DNA from 2 places in the Leptothrix mechoopdaensis genome. Region 1 is predicted to be linked to the other one. Evidence: predicted binding sites of a transcription regulator. Region 1 holds the regulator's gene; the other holds the start of a gene.
What was found. The regulator HrcA, encoded in region 1, represses chaperone genes, less so after heat shock. The targets are predictions, from matches to a motif close to TTAGCACTCNNNNNNNNNGAGTGCTAA.
Positions count from the first base shown of each region.

Region 2: the regulator HrcA is predicted to act here: its motif matches at 4,329-4,355, upstream of ACWA7K_RS21035 (co-chaperone GroES).

Region 1 covers NZ_CM132699.1:3,615,096-3,622,766, reverse strand. The annotation lists tRNA gene ACWA7K_RS15630 (tRNA-Ile) at 340-418, opposite strand; gene ACWA7K_RS15625 (Bug family tripartite tricarboxylate transporter substrate binding protein) at 452-1,435, opposite strand; gene ACWA7K_RS15620 (helix-turn-helix transcriptional regulator) at 1,530-2,321, opposite strand; gene ACWA7K_RS15615 (DUF3237 domain-containing protein) at 2,489-2,959, shown strand; gene hrcA (heat-inducible transcriptional repressor HrcA) at 2,981-4,024, opposite strand; gene ACWA7K_RS15605 (NAD kinase) at 4,154-5,056, shown strand; gene recN (DNA repair protein RecN) at 5,087-6,775, shown strand; gene rapZ (RNase adapter RapZ) at 6,819-7,671, shown strand, end outside.
Region 2 covers NZ_CM132699.1:4,798,963-4,806,633, forward strand. The annotation lists gene leuS (leucine--tRNA ligase) at 1-2,585, shown strand, start outside; gene ACWA7K_RS21025 (LPS-assembly lipoprotein LptE) at 2,596-3,150, shown strand; gene holA (DNA polymerase III subunit delta) at 3,164-4,246, shown strand; gene ACWA7K_RS21035 (co-chaperone GroES) at 4,461-4,751, shown strand; gene groL (chaperonin GroEL) at 4,779-6,422, shown strand; gene ACWA7K_RS21045 (ABC transporter ATP-binding protein) at 6,552-7,577, opposite strand; gene ACWA7K_RS21050 (ABC transporter ATP-binding protein) at 7,574-7,671, opposite strand, start outside.

The DNA.
Region 1 (7,671 bases):
CAACTTCGATTCGAGTGGCTCAGTTCTGCTCGATCACCCAGACAACGATGAAAGGATTCCGGTTGGTGCCCGCTTCCAGCTCCCTGGACCTTGCTCTCGCTGCGGGGCACAGACGGCTCTCTTGAATGATGCAACGGTTGACTTGGTCCACGTATTCCTGCGTGGGTATCCTGGCGCGACCGGTACCTGAACGAAACCATCTCGGATCAGGAGACAGACACGCCCATCCAGGCTGCGGCAAAGCCGCGATCAAGGAACATCAACATCGACCCCACAAACACCAACGGCCCGATGCCTGCGCACCGAGCCGTCGAATCAAACCATTGTGAAACCGGGTCCTGGTAGGCCCCCCGGGAGTCGAACCCGGCACCAACGGATTATGAGTCCGCTGCTCTAACCAAGCATGAGCTAGAGGCCCGCGGCGCGGAGTGTACGAGGGTGGCGGGGGCGGTCAGTCGGCCTTGAAGCCGGTGGCCTTGACGACGGCGGACCAGCGGGTGGCTTCGGACTTGAGCATGCGTTCGGTGTCGGCGCGGCTGCTGCCGATGACGGTGAAGCCGGCTTCCTGGAGCTTCTGGCGGACCTCGGCGGACTGCACCGCCGCGACGGTCTGGCGGTTCAGGGTGTCGAGCACGGCGGCGGGTGTGCCGGCGGGGACGAGGATGGCGAACCAGGCGGAGAAGTCGGCCTTGGGGTAGCCGGACTCGCCAAACGTGGGCACGTCGGGCAGCAGCGGCGAGCGTTCGGGTGCGGTCGTGGCCAGCGCGCGCATCTTGCCGCCCTTGACCTGGGCCATCGCCAGCGCGGTCGAGACGAAGGCGCCCTTGACGTCGCCGCTGACGATGGCGGTGACGGCGTCGCCGGTGGCGCGGTAGTGGATCGGCTCGACGCCGAAGCCGGCGAGGTCGCCGAAGACTTCAGCGCCGAAGTGCCCGGGCGTGCCGGCGCCGAAGGTGCCGAAGTTGACCTTGTCCTTCTGGGCCCTGGCCGCGCTGACGAAGTCGGCGACGGAGCGGGCCGGCGAGCTGGTGGGCACGACCAGCACGAAGTCGGAGCGGACCACCTCGGCGACGCCCTGCAGGTCCTTGGCGGGGTCGTAGGGGAGCTTGCCGTAGGCGGCCGGCGAGATGCTGATGGAGCCGACCTCGCCGAGCAGCAGCGTGTAGCCGTCGGCCGGCGAACGGGCCACGGCCTGTGCGGCGATCTGGCCGCCGGCGCCGGCGCGGTTGTCGACCACGACCTGCTGCTTCAGCAGGTCACCGAGCTTCTGGCCGAGATGGCGGGCGACGACGTCCGGGCCGCTGCCGGGCGGGAAGCCGACCACGAGCTTGACCTGGCGGTCCGGGTAGGTCTGGGCTGCAGCGCCGGTCGGCACACCCAGGGCGGCGGCGCTGGCGGCGAGCATGGCCAGCAGGGCAAGACGGCGGGTGCGCATGGGGCAGTCTCCTGTCGTGATGCGGAGCAGTGTGCCGGCCGAGGGGGCGACCACCTGTCATCCCAGAGGAGGACAACGCGGGCACGCTGCGGCGTCACTGACGCGGCAGGAAGGCGGCGAACAGCTCGCTCTTGAAGTGCATGCCCAGGCGCTCGAAGGCACGGGCGCGGTAGGTCTTGACGGTGGCCAGCGACAGGCCGAGATCGGCGGCGATGCCGTCGTAGCTCCAGCCCCGCAGCAGGCGCTCGCAGACGTCAAGCTCGCGGTCGGTCAGGGCGGGGCAGCGGGCCAGCAGCCGGGCGCGCGGGGTCTGGCCGTCTTCTGCCGGCGTGGCCGGGCACAGCCGCACATGGCGCTGGACGCAGGCCAGCAGCAGCGGGGCGACGGCGGCGAAGCCCTCGATCTCGCCGGGGCTGAAGCGGCCCTGGTGTTCGTGGTGGTAGAGGTTGACGGCGAAGACCTGGTCGTCGCCCGACGGGCTGCTCTGGCGGGTCACGACCGACAGGCGTTCGAGCACGCCGTGGCGGCGGTAGATGGCCTCGCGGTGGTCGGCGCTTGGGGCCTCGTCGGCATGCATGCGCAGCACGGCTGCATGGCCGGGGCGGACGGCGTCGAAGCTGCGATCGGCGCGGTACAGGCCGGCGCGGTAGGCGGCGAAGCAGTGCCGCGTGGTGTCGGCCACGCCCAGGCTGGCCGACAGGTGCAGCACCGGTGGCTGCTGGCGGCCGACCTGGTAGACCGACCATGAGGCGGCGCGCAGCTCCACGGCGTTGAGGGCACCCAGCGCACGTTCGGCGAAGTCGGCCTCGCCGATGGCGCCGACCACGTCGCCGAAGCCGGCGGCCCAGGCCGTGCCGGTGCGGGGTTCGAGGGGCAGGACGGTCATGGTGGGGCGTGGCGTGGCGTGGCGTGCGGGGGTACAAGGGTTCAGGGCGGCCGGGCCGGACGGCGTCATCCTCTCGGATGACCGCGCCGGGCTGTGCGACGGCGGGGCGCGGCGGCATGATGCCCAGCGCCCCTCCCCTGCTGTCCATCCTGACTGACCCTCGCCCGATGCACACCCTGCCCCCGCCCCCCGTCCTGCAGCCGATGACCCAGGTGGTCTGCGAGGTGCAGCCGCTGGTCACGCTCGGCCCGGCCAAGCACGGCGAACGCCGCTACGTGCCGCTGGGCGGCGGGTCGGTGCGCGGGCCGGAGCTCAACGGCACGCTGGTCGAAGGCGGCGTCGACTGGCAGATCCTGCGCGCCGACGGGGTGCTGGAGATCGCGGCGCACTACGTCATCCGGGCCGATGACGGCGGCCTGATCGAGGTCCAGAGCGATGGCCTGCGCCACGGTCCGGACGAGGTCATGGCGCGGCTGGCGCGCGGCGAGCCGGTCGAACGTGACGCGTACTTCTTCCGCACCCTCGTGCGCTTCACCACCGGCGCGCCGGCCTGGCGGCACCTGAACCGGGTGATGGCGCTGGCGGTCGGCCAGCGCGAGGCGAGCCGGGTGATGCTGGACTTCTACCGCATCACCTGAAGCGGCCTGCAAGCGCGGGCGTCAGCCCTGCTTCTGGCTCAGCGCGTTGCCCACCAGACGCGAGGTGATGTCGACGATCTGGATCATGCGGTCGTAGGCCATGCGGGTCGGGCCGATGACACCGAGCGTGCCGACGATCTGGCCGTCGATCTCGTAGGGCGCCGAGACGATCGACAGCTCCTCGATCGGCACCACGCCGCTCTCGCCGCCGATGTAGATGCTGACGCCCTCGGCGCGGCTGGAACCGTCGAGCAGGCGCAGCAGCTGGGTCTTGTGCTCGAACAGGTCGAACATCTTGCGGATCGAGCCGAGGTCGGTGCTGAAGTCCTGCACGTCCAGCAGCTTGCGCTCGCCCGAGACGATGACCTGGTCGGCGTCCTCGTGGACCGCGTCGCTGCCGGCCTGGACAGCGGCCTGCATCAGCACGCCGATCTCGCCGCGCAGGGCGTCGACCTCGGTCTTGAGCCGCTCGCGCACGGCCTCGATGCTCTGGCCGGCGTAGTGGGCGTTGAGGTAGTTGGTGGCCTCCACCAGCTGGCCCTGGGTGTAGTCGTGCGCGGTGAACAGCACGCGGTTCTGCACGTCGCCATCGGGCGAGACGAGGATCAGCAGCACGCGGCGCTCGCCCAGGCGCAGGAACTCCATGTGGCGGAACACGCTGGCCTTGCGCGGGGCCGTCACGACGCCGACGAACTGGCTCAGGTTGGACAGCATCTGCGCGGCGTGCGCGATGACCCTCTTGGGCTGATCGGGCTGCAGCGCCTCGTCGAGCATGACGCCGCCGGGGATGGCCGCATTGGCACCGGTCACCGCCGCGCGCCGGGTGGTCAGCATGGTGTCGACGAAGATGCGGTAGCCGCGCGCGGTCGGGATCCGCCCGGCCGAGGTGTGCGGGCTGGCGATCAGGCCGAGTTCCTCGAGGTCGGACATCACGTTGCGGATGGTGGCCGGCGAGAGTTCGAGCCCCGAGGTCTTGGACAGGGTGCGCGAACCCACCGGCTGGCCGTCGGCGATGTACCGCTCCACCAGGGTCTTGAGCAACATCTTGGCGCGGTCGTCGAGCATGGCCCGATTTTAGGAGCGCGGCGGCGCGCGGGGTCGGCGGCAGGACACCGGTTCCGATGGGGGTGGAACACGCCGCCAGAAGCCCTTTCGGAAGCCGGTCCGTCGCGGACCCTGTGGTGTAATTTCCCGATGACCTCCCGCTTCCGTCATGCCGCGCTCGTGGGCAAGTACCAATCGCACGGCATGCGGCCGATGCTTGAGGAAATCGCCCACATCCTGACCCGTCGCGGGCTGGAGGTGTCGGTCGAGCAGGCCACCGCGCAGGCCACCGGCATCACCGGTTATCAGGCCCTCTCGGCCGATGACCTGGGCCGCAGCTGCGACCTGGCGATCGTCGTCGGCGGCGACGGCACGATGCTCGGCATCGCCCGCCACCTGGCCCGCTACGGCGTGCCGATGGTCGGCATCAACCAGGGCCGGCTGGGCTTCATCACCGACGTGCCGGTGCAGCAGCTGCGCCACGCGATCAACGCGGTGCTGTCGGGCGACTTCGAGGAAGAGTCCCGCGCGATGCTGCAGGGCCGCGTGCTGCGTGGCGGCGAGTCGATCTACGAGGCCGTCGCGATGAACGACGTGGTGCTGCGCAGCGGCGCCACCGCGATGCTGGAACTGCGCGTGGCGGTCGATGGCCAGTTCGTCGCCAACTTCCGCGCCGACGGCCTGATCCTGGCGTCGCCGACCGGCTCGACCGCCTATGCGCTGTCGGCCGGCGGCCCCATCCTGCACCCGGGCGTGGCCGGCTGGCTGCTGGTGCCGATCGCCTCTCACATGCTGTCGAACCGGCCGATCGTGCTGCCCGACAGCGGCGAGGTGACGATCGACATCGTCGCCGGCCGCGAACCCAGCGCCAACTTCGACATGCAGTCGCTGGCCAGCCTGCTGCACGGCGACCGCATCAGCGTGCGGCGCTCGGCGCACCGGGTCCGCTTCCTGCATCCGCCCGGCTGGAACTACTACGCGACGCTGCGCCGCAAGCTGCACTGGAACGAAGGCGCCATGCCCGCCAGCCACGACGGCGGCGCGCCGGGCTGATCCGGCCCCTCACCCTTCTCGCGACTCCCCATGCTCAAGCGACTGACCCTGCGCGACTTCGTCATCGTCGACGCGCTCGAAGTGGATTTCGGCACCGGCTTCTGCGTGCTGACCGGCGAGACCGGCGCGGGCAAGTCGATCCTGATCGACGCGCTCCAGCTGGCGCTCGGCGGGCGCGGTGACGCCGGCGTGGTGCGCGAAGGCGCCGCCCGCACGGAGATCGGCGCCGAGTTCGAGCCCGTGCCGGCCACGCTGCATGCCTGGCTGGACGAGGCCGGCTTCCAGTCCGGCGAGCTGGCCGACGACGGCGCGCTGCTGCTGCGCCGCACCGTCGACGCGCAGGGCAAGAGCCGCGCCTGGATCAACGGCAGCCCCGCGACGCTGACGCAGCTGCGCGAGCTGGGCGAACACCTGGTCGACATCCACGGCCAGCACGCCTGGCAGAGCCTGACCCGGCCGGCCTCGGTGCGTGCGCTGCTCGATGCCTACGCCGGTGCCGACACGACCGCGCTCGGCAAGGCCTGGGCCGAATGGCGTCAGCAGCAGGGCCTGCTGGACGCCGCCCGGGCCCGCGGCGACGAGCTGGCGCGCGAGCGCGAGCGGCTGGCCTGGCAGATCGGCGAGCTGGCCCGGCTGGCGCCCGGCGAGGACGAGTGGCCCGAGCTGAACGGCGAACACCAGCGCCTGGCCCATGCCCAGGGCATCCTGGACGCCGCCCAGCTGGCGCTGCAGCTGTGCAGCGAGGCCGACGAGAGCGCCGGCACGCTGGTCGACCGGGCGGTCGACGCGCTGGAAGGCGTCTCCGGCTACGACGCCACGCTGGGCAACGCGCTCGAAGTGCTGCGCGGCGTGCGCGACCAGCTGTCGGACGCGGCCCACAGCCTGAACGCGGCGCTGCGCCGCACCGAACTCGACCCGGAACGGCTGGCCGAGGTCGATGCCCGCATGTCGGCCTGGATGGGCCTGGCGCGCCGCTACCGCCGCCCGCCCGAGGAACTGGCCGCGACGCTGGCCGGCTGGCAGGCCGAGCTGGCGCAGCTCGACGCCGCTTCCGACCTGGACGCGCTGACGCAGGCCGCCGAGCGCAGCCACGCCCGCGTGCTGGCGGAAGCCCGCGCCATCACCGCACTGCGCCGGCAGGCCGCGCCGAAGCTGTCGGACGCCGTCAGCGCGGCGATGCAGACGCTGGGCATGTCCGGCGGCCGCTTCGAGGTCGTGCTGGAGCCGCTGGCCGAGGTGCAGGCGCATGGCCTGGAAGCGGCCGAGTTCCGCGTCGCCGGTCATGCCGGTAGCACGCCGCGCCCGCTGGGCAAGGTGGCCTCGGGCGGCGAGCTGTCGCGCATCGCGCTGGCCATCGCGGTGACGACCAGCCAGCTGCGCATGGACCAGGGCGAGGCGGCCGGCACGCTGATCTTCGACGAGATCGATTCGGGCGTCGGCGGCGCGGTCGCCGAGACGGTCGGCCGGCTGATGCGCCAGCTCGGCGCGCAGCGTCAGGTGCTGGCTGTCACGCACCTGGCCCAGGTCGCCGCCTGCGCGCAGCAGCACCTGGTCGTCAGCAAGGCCGCCCGCGACGGGCGCACGCTCAGCCGCATCGCGCCGGTCGCCGGCGAGGCCCGCGTGGCCGAGATCGCCCGCATGCTGGGCGGCCAGCAGCTGTCCGGCGCGGGCCTGGCCCATGCGCAGGAGATGCTCAGCGCGGCCGCGCGAGCGTCGTGACGACGTCGCCCTCCACCTTCTGCAGTCCCGAGCCGTCCGCCCCATGAAGTCCCCGACCCGTCCCTCCGCCAACATGCGCCTGCCCGAGCCGGTCATCCTGATCTCGGGCATCTCGGGTTCCGGCAAGTCGGTCGCGCTGGCCGCGCTGGAAGACGCCGGCTATTTCTGCGTCGACAACCTGCCGCCCGAGCTGCTGCCCGAGTTCATCCGGCTGCAGCGCCAGCGCGAGGTCAGCCACATCGCCGTCGCGGTTGACGTGCGCAACGCCGCCTCGCTGCCTCGCCTGCTGCCGCTGGTCGACCAGCTGCGCCGCGAAGGCACGCGGGTGCTGCCGATCTTCCTGGAGTCGCGCACCGACACGCTGGTCAAGCGCTTCTCGGAGACCCGCCGCCGCCACCCGCTGTCGACCCGGCAGGACAGCCAGGGCACGTCCTACACGGCGCTGTTCGAGGCGATCGAGACCGAAAGGGCGCTGCTGGCCGACGTCCACGCGATTGCCACGGTGATCGACACCAGCGACCTGCGCCCGGCGCAGCTGCGCTCGTGGGTGCGCCAGCTGGTGGGGGCCTCGCACAGCGCGCTGACGCTGGTGCTGGAGTCGTTCGCCTTCAAGCAGGGCGTGCCTCGCGACGCCGACCTGGTCTACGACCTGCGCGTGCTGCCCAACCCGCATTACGTGCGCGAGCTGCGAGCGCTGACCGGGCGTGATGCGGGCGTCGTCGAGTTCATGAAGGCGCAGCCCGAGGCGGCCGAGATGCTCGACCAGATCGAGGCTTTCCTCGATCGCTGGCTGCCGTCCTACGGCATGGACCAGCGCAGCTACCTGACGGTGGCGCTGGGCTGCACCGGCGGCCAGCACCGCTCGGTCTACGGCGTCGAGACGCTGGCGGCGCGCT
Region 2 (7,671 bases), 1.2 Mb from region 1:
CCCGCGACGCCGCCGGCCAGCTCAAGCCCAAGTTCTACGCCTGCTCGATGCTGCCGTACCCCAGCGGCAAGCTGCACATGGGCCATGTGCGCAACTACACCATCAACGACATGCTGACCCGTCAGCTGCGCATGAAGGGCCACAACGTCCTGATGCCGATGGGCTGGGACGCCTTCGGCCTGCCGGCCGAGAACGCGGCGCTGAAGAACGGCGTGCCGCCCGATAAGTGGACGCGCGAGAACATCGCCTACATGAAGCGCCAGATGCAGGCGATGGGCCTGGCGATCGACTGGTCGCGCGAGGTCGCCACCTGCGACCCGAGCTACTACAAGTGGAACCAGTGGCTGTTCCTGAAGATGCTGGATGCCGGCATCGCCGAACGCCGCACGCAGGTCGTCAACTGGGACCCGGTCGATCAGACCGTGCTGGCCAACGAGCAGGTCATCGACGGCAAGGGCTGGCGCTCCGGCGCGGTGGTCGAGAAGCGCGAGATCCCCGGCTACTACCTGGCGATCACGAAGTACGCCGAGGAACTGCTGTCGGCCGTCGCCAACCCGGATGACCCGAGCTACCTCAGCGGCTGGCCCGAACGCGTGCGGCTGATGCAGGAGAACTGGATCGGCAAGAGCGAGGGCGTGCGCTTCGCCTTCCCGCACGACATCCGCGGCGCCGACGGTGCGCCGATCCAGGGCGGCAAGCTGTACGTCTTCACGACCCGCGCCGACACCATCATGGGCGTGACCTTCTGCGCCGTCGCGCCCGAGCATCCGCTGGCCGCGCACGCGGCGGCGGGCAACCCGGCGCTGGCCGCCTTCATCGCCGAATGCGCGCAGGGCGGCACGACCGAGGCCGAGCTCGCCACGCAGGAGAAGAAGGGCCTGCCCACCGGCCTGTTCGTGACCCATCCGCTGACCGGCGCCAAGGTCGAGGTCTGGGTCGGCAACTACGTGCTGATGAGCTACGGCGACGGCGCCGTGATGGGCGTGCCGGCGCACGACGAGCGCGACTTCGCGTTCGCCAAGAAGTACGGCATCGAGATCCGCCAGGTCGTCGCGGTCGAGGGCGAGGCCTTCACGACCGACGCCTGGGCCGAGTCCTACGGCGACAAGCAGCGCGGCGTCTGCGTCAACTCCGGCGTGCTGGACGGCCTGACGCACAAGCAGGCCGTCACCAAGGTCGCCGAACTGGTGGGCGCGCTCGGCCTGGGCGAGAAGAAGACCACCTGGCGCCTGCGCGACTGGGGCATCAGCCGCCAGCGTTACTGGGGCACACCGATCCCCATCATCCATTGCGACGACTGCGGCCCGGTGCCGGTGCCCGAGCAGGATCTGCCGGTCGTCCTGCCGATCGACTGCGTACCCGATGGCAGCGGCAATCCGCTGCGTCTGCGCAGCGATTTCCTCAATGTCGCCTGCCCGCGCTGCGCCCGTCCGGCGCGCCGCGAGACCGACACGATGGACACCTTCGTCGACTCGTCGTGGTACTTCATGCGCTACTGCGATGCGCAGAACGCCGACGCGATGGTGGCCGGCGGGACAGACTATTGGATGCCGATGGATCAGTACATCGGCGGCATCGAACACGCGATCCTCCACCTGCTCTACGCGCGCTTCTGGACCAAGGTCATGCGCGACCTGAAGCTGGTGAAGATCGACGAGCCCTTCACCCGCCTGCTGACGCAGGGCATGGTGCTCAACCACATCTACAGCCGCCGCACCGACAAGGGCGGCATCGAGTACTTCTGGCCGCACGAGGTCGAGAACGTGTTCGATGCGGGCGGCAAGATCGTCGGTGCCACGCTGAAGGCCGATGGCAGCGCGGTCGACTACCAGGGCGTGGGCACGATGTCCAAGTCCAAGAACAACGGCGTCGACCCGCAGGACCTGATCAACACGCACGGCGCGGACACCGCCCGCCTGTTCGTGATGTTCGCGTCGCCGCCGGAGCAGACGCTCGAATGGAACGACTCGGCCGTCGAGGGCGCGCAGCGTTTCCTCAAGCGGGTCTGGGGCTACGGCGCGAAACACGAGGCCGCGCTGAAGGGCGCACCCGACATCGCCGCCGTCGTGGCCGACATCGCCGGTGACGCGCGTGCGCTGCGCCGCGAGGTCCACACCGTGCTGCGCCAGGTCAGCCACGACTACGAGCGCATGCAATACAACACCGTGGTCAGCGGTGCGATGAAGCTGCTGAACGCGCTGGAGGCCGCCAAGCTCGACGGCACCCCCGCCAGCGCGGCGGTGATGCGCGAGGGCTACTCGGTGCTGCTGCGCGCGCTCTATCCGGCCTGCCCGCACATCACCCAGGTGCTGTGGAACGAGCTGGGCTACGAGGCCCGCCTCGGCGGCCTGCTCGACGCGCCGTGGCCGGCCGTCGACGAGGCCGCGCTGGTGCGCGACGAGATCGAGCTGGTGCTGCAGGTCAACGGCAAGACGCGTGGCGCGATCACCGTGCCGGCCAGCGCCGACAAGGCCGCGATCGAGGCCATCGCCAGCGCCTCCGAAGAGGTCGCCCGTTTCGCCGAAGGCCGGCCGATCAAGAAGGTCATCGTCGTGCCGGGTCGCCTGGTCAACGTCGTTGCCTGACCGCCCCGGCATGGACTCGCGCCGCACCTGGCTGATCGCGCTGGCGGGCTTCGCCGGTGCGGTGGTGCTGACGGGCTGCGGCTTCCAGCTGCGGCGTCCGCCCGAGCTGACGCTGCGGCGCGTCCACCTGGCCGGCTTCGGCGGCGACTCGGCGATGGCCGACGAGCTGCGCCGGCAGCTGCGCATGAGTCCGGGCGCGACGCTGGCCGCGCGGCCGAACGAGTCCGACGTCGTGCTGGAGTCGGTGGTCGACCAGTCCGTGCCGGTCGTGGCCGGCATCACCGCCGCCGGACAGGTGCGCGAGCTGACCTTGCGCGCGACGCTGACCTTCCGCGTCCGTCGCCCGGATGGCAGCGAGCTGATCGGGCCGACCACGCTGACGCAGTCGCGCGAGATGAGCTACGCCGAGAACGACGCGCTGGCCAAGGAACACGAGCAGCAGTTCCTGGTCCGCACGATGCACCAGGACATCGCCCGCCAGGTGCTGCGGCGTCTGGCGGTGTTGACCCCGGCCGATGCGGTGCCGGCGGCAGCGAAGGCGGCCTCGGCCGCCGTCTCGCGCTGAACCGGTCCCACCCATGCAACTGCGCGCCGACCAGCTGGACGCCGCCCTGCAGCGCGGGCTGCGCGCGCTCTACGTCATCCACGGTGACGAGCCGCTGCTGGCGCAGGAGGCGGCCGACACGATCCGTGCCGCCGCCCGCGCGGCCGGCCACGCCGAACGCAGCGTGCACACCGTCGCCGGGGCGCATTTCGACTGGTCCGGCCTGCTCGGCGAGGCCCAGGCGCTGAGTCTGTTCGCCGACCGTCGGCTGATCGAGATCCGCATTCCCTCCGGCAAGCCCGGCAAGGACGGCTCGGAGGCGCTGCAGCGGTATGCCCAGGCCCTGCCCGACGACACCGTGACGATCGTCAGCCTGCCCCGGCTGGACCGCACCCAGCAGACCAGCGCGTGGTTCACCGCGCTGGACGGCGCGGGCATCAGCCTGAAGGTCGAGCCGGTCGAGCGCCGCGCGCTGCCGCAGTGGATCGCCCAGCGGCTGGCCGCGCAGCAGCAGCGGGTCGAGGACGGCGAGCCCGGCCAGCGCGCGCTGGCCTTCTTCGCCGACCGGGTCGAGGGCAACCTGCTGGCCGCGCACCAGGAGATCCGCAAGCTCGCGCTGCTGCATCCGGCCGGTGTGCTGACCTTCGAGCAGATCGAGTCGGCGGTGCTCAACGTCGCCCGCTACGACGTCTTCAAGCTGGGCGAGGCCGTGCTGGCCGGCCAGGCGGCGCGGGCCTTGCGGATGCTCGAAGGGCTGCAGTCCGAGGGCGAGGCCGCCGTGCTGGTCCACTGGACGCTGGCCGAGGACGTGCGCGCGCTGGCCCGCGTGGTCGCCGCGCTGGCCGGTGGCCGGCCGCTGCCGATGGCGCTGCGCGAGGCGCGTGTCTGGGGCGTCAAGGAAAAGCTGTTCGAGCGGATCGCGCCGAACCTGGATCCGGCCCGAGCCGACACGCTGGTGCGCGCCGCGCACGCCTGCGACGGCATCGTCAAGGGCCTGCGCCAGCCCGGCTGGCCGACCGAGCCCTACGGCGCGCTGCGCCAGCTGGTGCTGATGACGATCGACGCGACCCAGTCCGGCGGCCGCGCGCCGGCCCGGGCGCTGGCGCTGCGACCCTGACGCGCGCCTGCGCCCGCCCGATCACCCTTCGACACCGTCGACCCCTTGAAACGGCGGGGACCGTTCCTATAATCTCGATCCGTTAGCACTCGACATCGGTGAGTGCTAGCGACATCGGACAGCCTCCCCGGCACCGGCCGATGTCGAACGCGTTACCCCGGTTCGCGTCCTGCGCACCGACCCACCGCACCCTGTACGACTCCAAGGAGATGCAATGAAGCTTCGTCCCCTGCACGATCGCGTGATCGTCAAGCGCCTCGAGAACGAGACCAAGACCGCCCTGGGCATCATCATCCCCGACAACGCCGCCGAGAAGCCGGACCAAGGCGAAGTGCTGGCCGTCGGCCCGGGCAAGCGCAACGACAAGGGTGATTTCATCGCCCTGAACGTGTCGGTCGGCGACCGCGTGCTGTTCGGCAAGTACAGCGGCCAGACCGTCAAGGTCGATGGCGAAGAGCTGCTCGTCATGCGCGAAGAAGACCTCTTCGCCGTCGTTCAAAAGTAATTTCCTCAGAGATCCCGGAGCAACAACATGGCAGCAAAAGACGTCGTTTTCGGCGCTGACGCACGCGCCCGCATGGTCGAAGGCGTGAACATCCTGGCCAACGCGGTCAAGGTGACCCTGGGCCCGAAGGGCCGCAACGTGGTCCTGGAGCGCTCGTTCGGCGCCCCCACCGTCACCAAGGACGGTGTCTCGGTCGCCAAGGAGATCGAGCTCAAGGACAAGCTCATGAACATGGGCGCCCAGATGGTCAAGGAAGTCGCTTCCAAGACCTCGGACAACGCCGGTGACGGCACCACGACCGCCACCGTGCTGGCCCAGGCCATCGTGCGCGAAGGCATGAAGTACGTGGCCGCCGGCATGAACCCGATGGACCTGAAGCGCGGCATCGACAAGGCGGTCACCGCCCTGGTCGTCGAGCTGAAGAAGGCCTCGAAGGCCACCACCACGTCCAAGGAAATCGCCCAGGTCGGCACCATCTCGGCCAACAGCGACGACTCGATCGGCGAGATCATCGCCTCGGCCATGGACAAGGTCGGCAAGGAAGGCGTCATCACCGTCGAGGACGGCAAGTCGCTGAACAACGAGCTGGACGTCGTCGAAGGCATGCAGTTCGACCGCGGCTACCTGTCGCCGTACTTCATCAACAACCCCGAGAAGCAGGTCGCCCTGCTGGACAACCCGTTTGTCCTGCTGTTCGACAAGAAGATCAGCAACATCCGCGATCTGCTGCCCACGCTCGAGCAGGTTGCCAAGGCCGGCCGTCCGCTGCTGATCATTGCCGAGGAAGTCGACGGCGAAGCGCTGGCGACCCTGGTGGTCAACACCATCCGCGGCATCCTGAAGGTCGTGGCCGTCAAGGCTCCGGGCTTCGGCGACCGTCGCAAGGCCATGCTGGAAGACATCGCCATCCTGACCGGTGGCAAGGTCATCGCCGAGGAAGTCGGCCTGTCGCTCGAGAAGGTCACGCTGGCTGACCTGGGCCAGGCCAAGCGCGTCGAAGTGGGCAAGGAAAACACCACCATCATCGACGGCGCCGGCGCTGCTGCGGACATCGAGGCCCGCGTCAAGCAGATCCGCATCCAGATCGAGGAAGCGACCAGCGACTACGACCGCGAGAAGCTGCAAGAGCGCGTGGCCAAGCTGGCCGGCGGTGTGGCCGTCATCAAGGTCGGTGCCGCCACCGAAGTCGAGATGAAGGAAAAGAAGGCCCGCGTGGAAGACGCGCTGCACGCGACCCGTGCCGCCGTCGAGGAAGGCATCGTCGCCGGTGGCGGCGTGGCCCTGCTGCGTGCCCGTCAGGCCGCCGGCAAGATCGCCGGTGACAACCCGGATCAGGACGCCGGCGTCAAGCTGGTCCTGAAGGCCATCGAGGCCCCGCTGCGCGAGATCGTCGGCAACGCCGGTGGCGAGCCGAGCGTGGTGATCAACGCCGTGCTGGCCGGTTCGGGCAACTACGGCTTCAATGCCGCCAACGACACGTATGGCGACATGATCGAGATGGGCATCCTGGATCCGACCAAGGTGACCCGTACCGCGCTGCAGAACGCCGCCTCCGTCGCCAGCCTGATGCTGACGACCGAGTGCATGGTCGCCGAAGCCCCCAAGGATGACGCGCCGGCCATGCCGGGCGGCATGGGTGGCATGGGCGGCATGGGCGGCATGGACATGTGATGTCCCGGGGGCCTTCGGGCCCCTGAGCCGGCCTGGTCGACCCGACCTGCCTGCCACGAAGCCCGCGACAGCGATGTCGCGGGCTTTTTCTTTTCCTCTTCGTGGCGCTTCGTCGCGCCTCGTCGCGGCTCAGCTCACCTGATGGCAGGCGATCCGGATCGTCGTGCGCCCATTGGCGACCGTGCGCAGCGCGGGGCGTTCGCTGCGGCAGCGCGCGTCGGCCTGCGGGCAGCGCGGGTGGAAGGCGCAGCCGCTGGGGGGATCGAGCGGGTTCGGCACCTCGCCCAGCACCGGCGTGCGGGCACGGCCGGTGTCGTGCAGCTGCGGGATCGCCGCCAGCAGCATGCGCGTGTAGGGGTGACGTGGCGCCTCGAAGATCGATTCGCGCGGCGCCAGCTCGACCAGCCGGCCGAGGTACATCACGCCGACGCTGTCGCTGACATGGCGCACCACCGCGAGGTTGTGGCTGATGAACAGGTAGGTCAGGCCGCGCTGGCGCTGCAGGTCCTTCATCAGGTTCAGCACCTGGGCCTGCACGCTGACGTCCAGCGCCGAGGTCGGCTCGTCGCAGACCAGGAAGTCCGGCGCCGTGGCGATGGCCCGTGCGATCGAGATGCGCTGGCGCTGGCCGCCCGAGAACTGGTGCGGGTACTTCGCGCCGTCGGCCGCCGCCAGGCCGACCGAGCGCAGCAGCTCGCCGACGCGCACCTGCCGCTCGTCCTCGTCTGCGCCCAGGCCATGCACGCGCAGCGGCTCGGCGACGATGTCGGCGACGCGCCAGCGCGGGTTGAGGCTGGCGTAGGGGTCCTGGAAGATCATCTGGATGCGCCGCCGCAGCGCGCGGGCCTGCTGCTGCGGACCGGCGTAGGCGGCGTGCGCGTCCTGCCCGTCGAACACGACCTGACCCTGCGACGGCTGGTACAGCCCGACCAGCAGCCGCGCCACCGTGCTCTTGCCGCAGCCGGACTCGCCGACCAGCGCGAGCGTGCGACCGCGTTCGATCTCGAAGCCGACGCCGTCGACCGCCTGCAGCCACTGGCGCGGCCGGCCGCCGAGCACCCGGTCCAGCCAGGGCGCCGAGACCTCGAAGCGCTTGGCCAGGTCGACCGCCCGGACCAGCGGCGCGACCTGCGTGTCCGTCACGGGCGCGTTCATCGCGGGCCTCCGTCGGCGTGGTGCAGCCAGCAGGCCGCGCGGGTCTCGCCGGCGTCGACCAGGCGCGGGCGCTCGGTGGTGCAGCGCGTGTCCT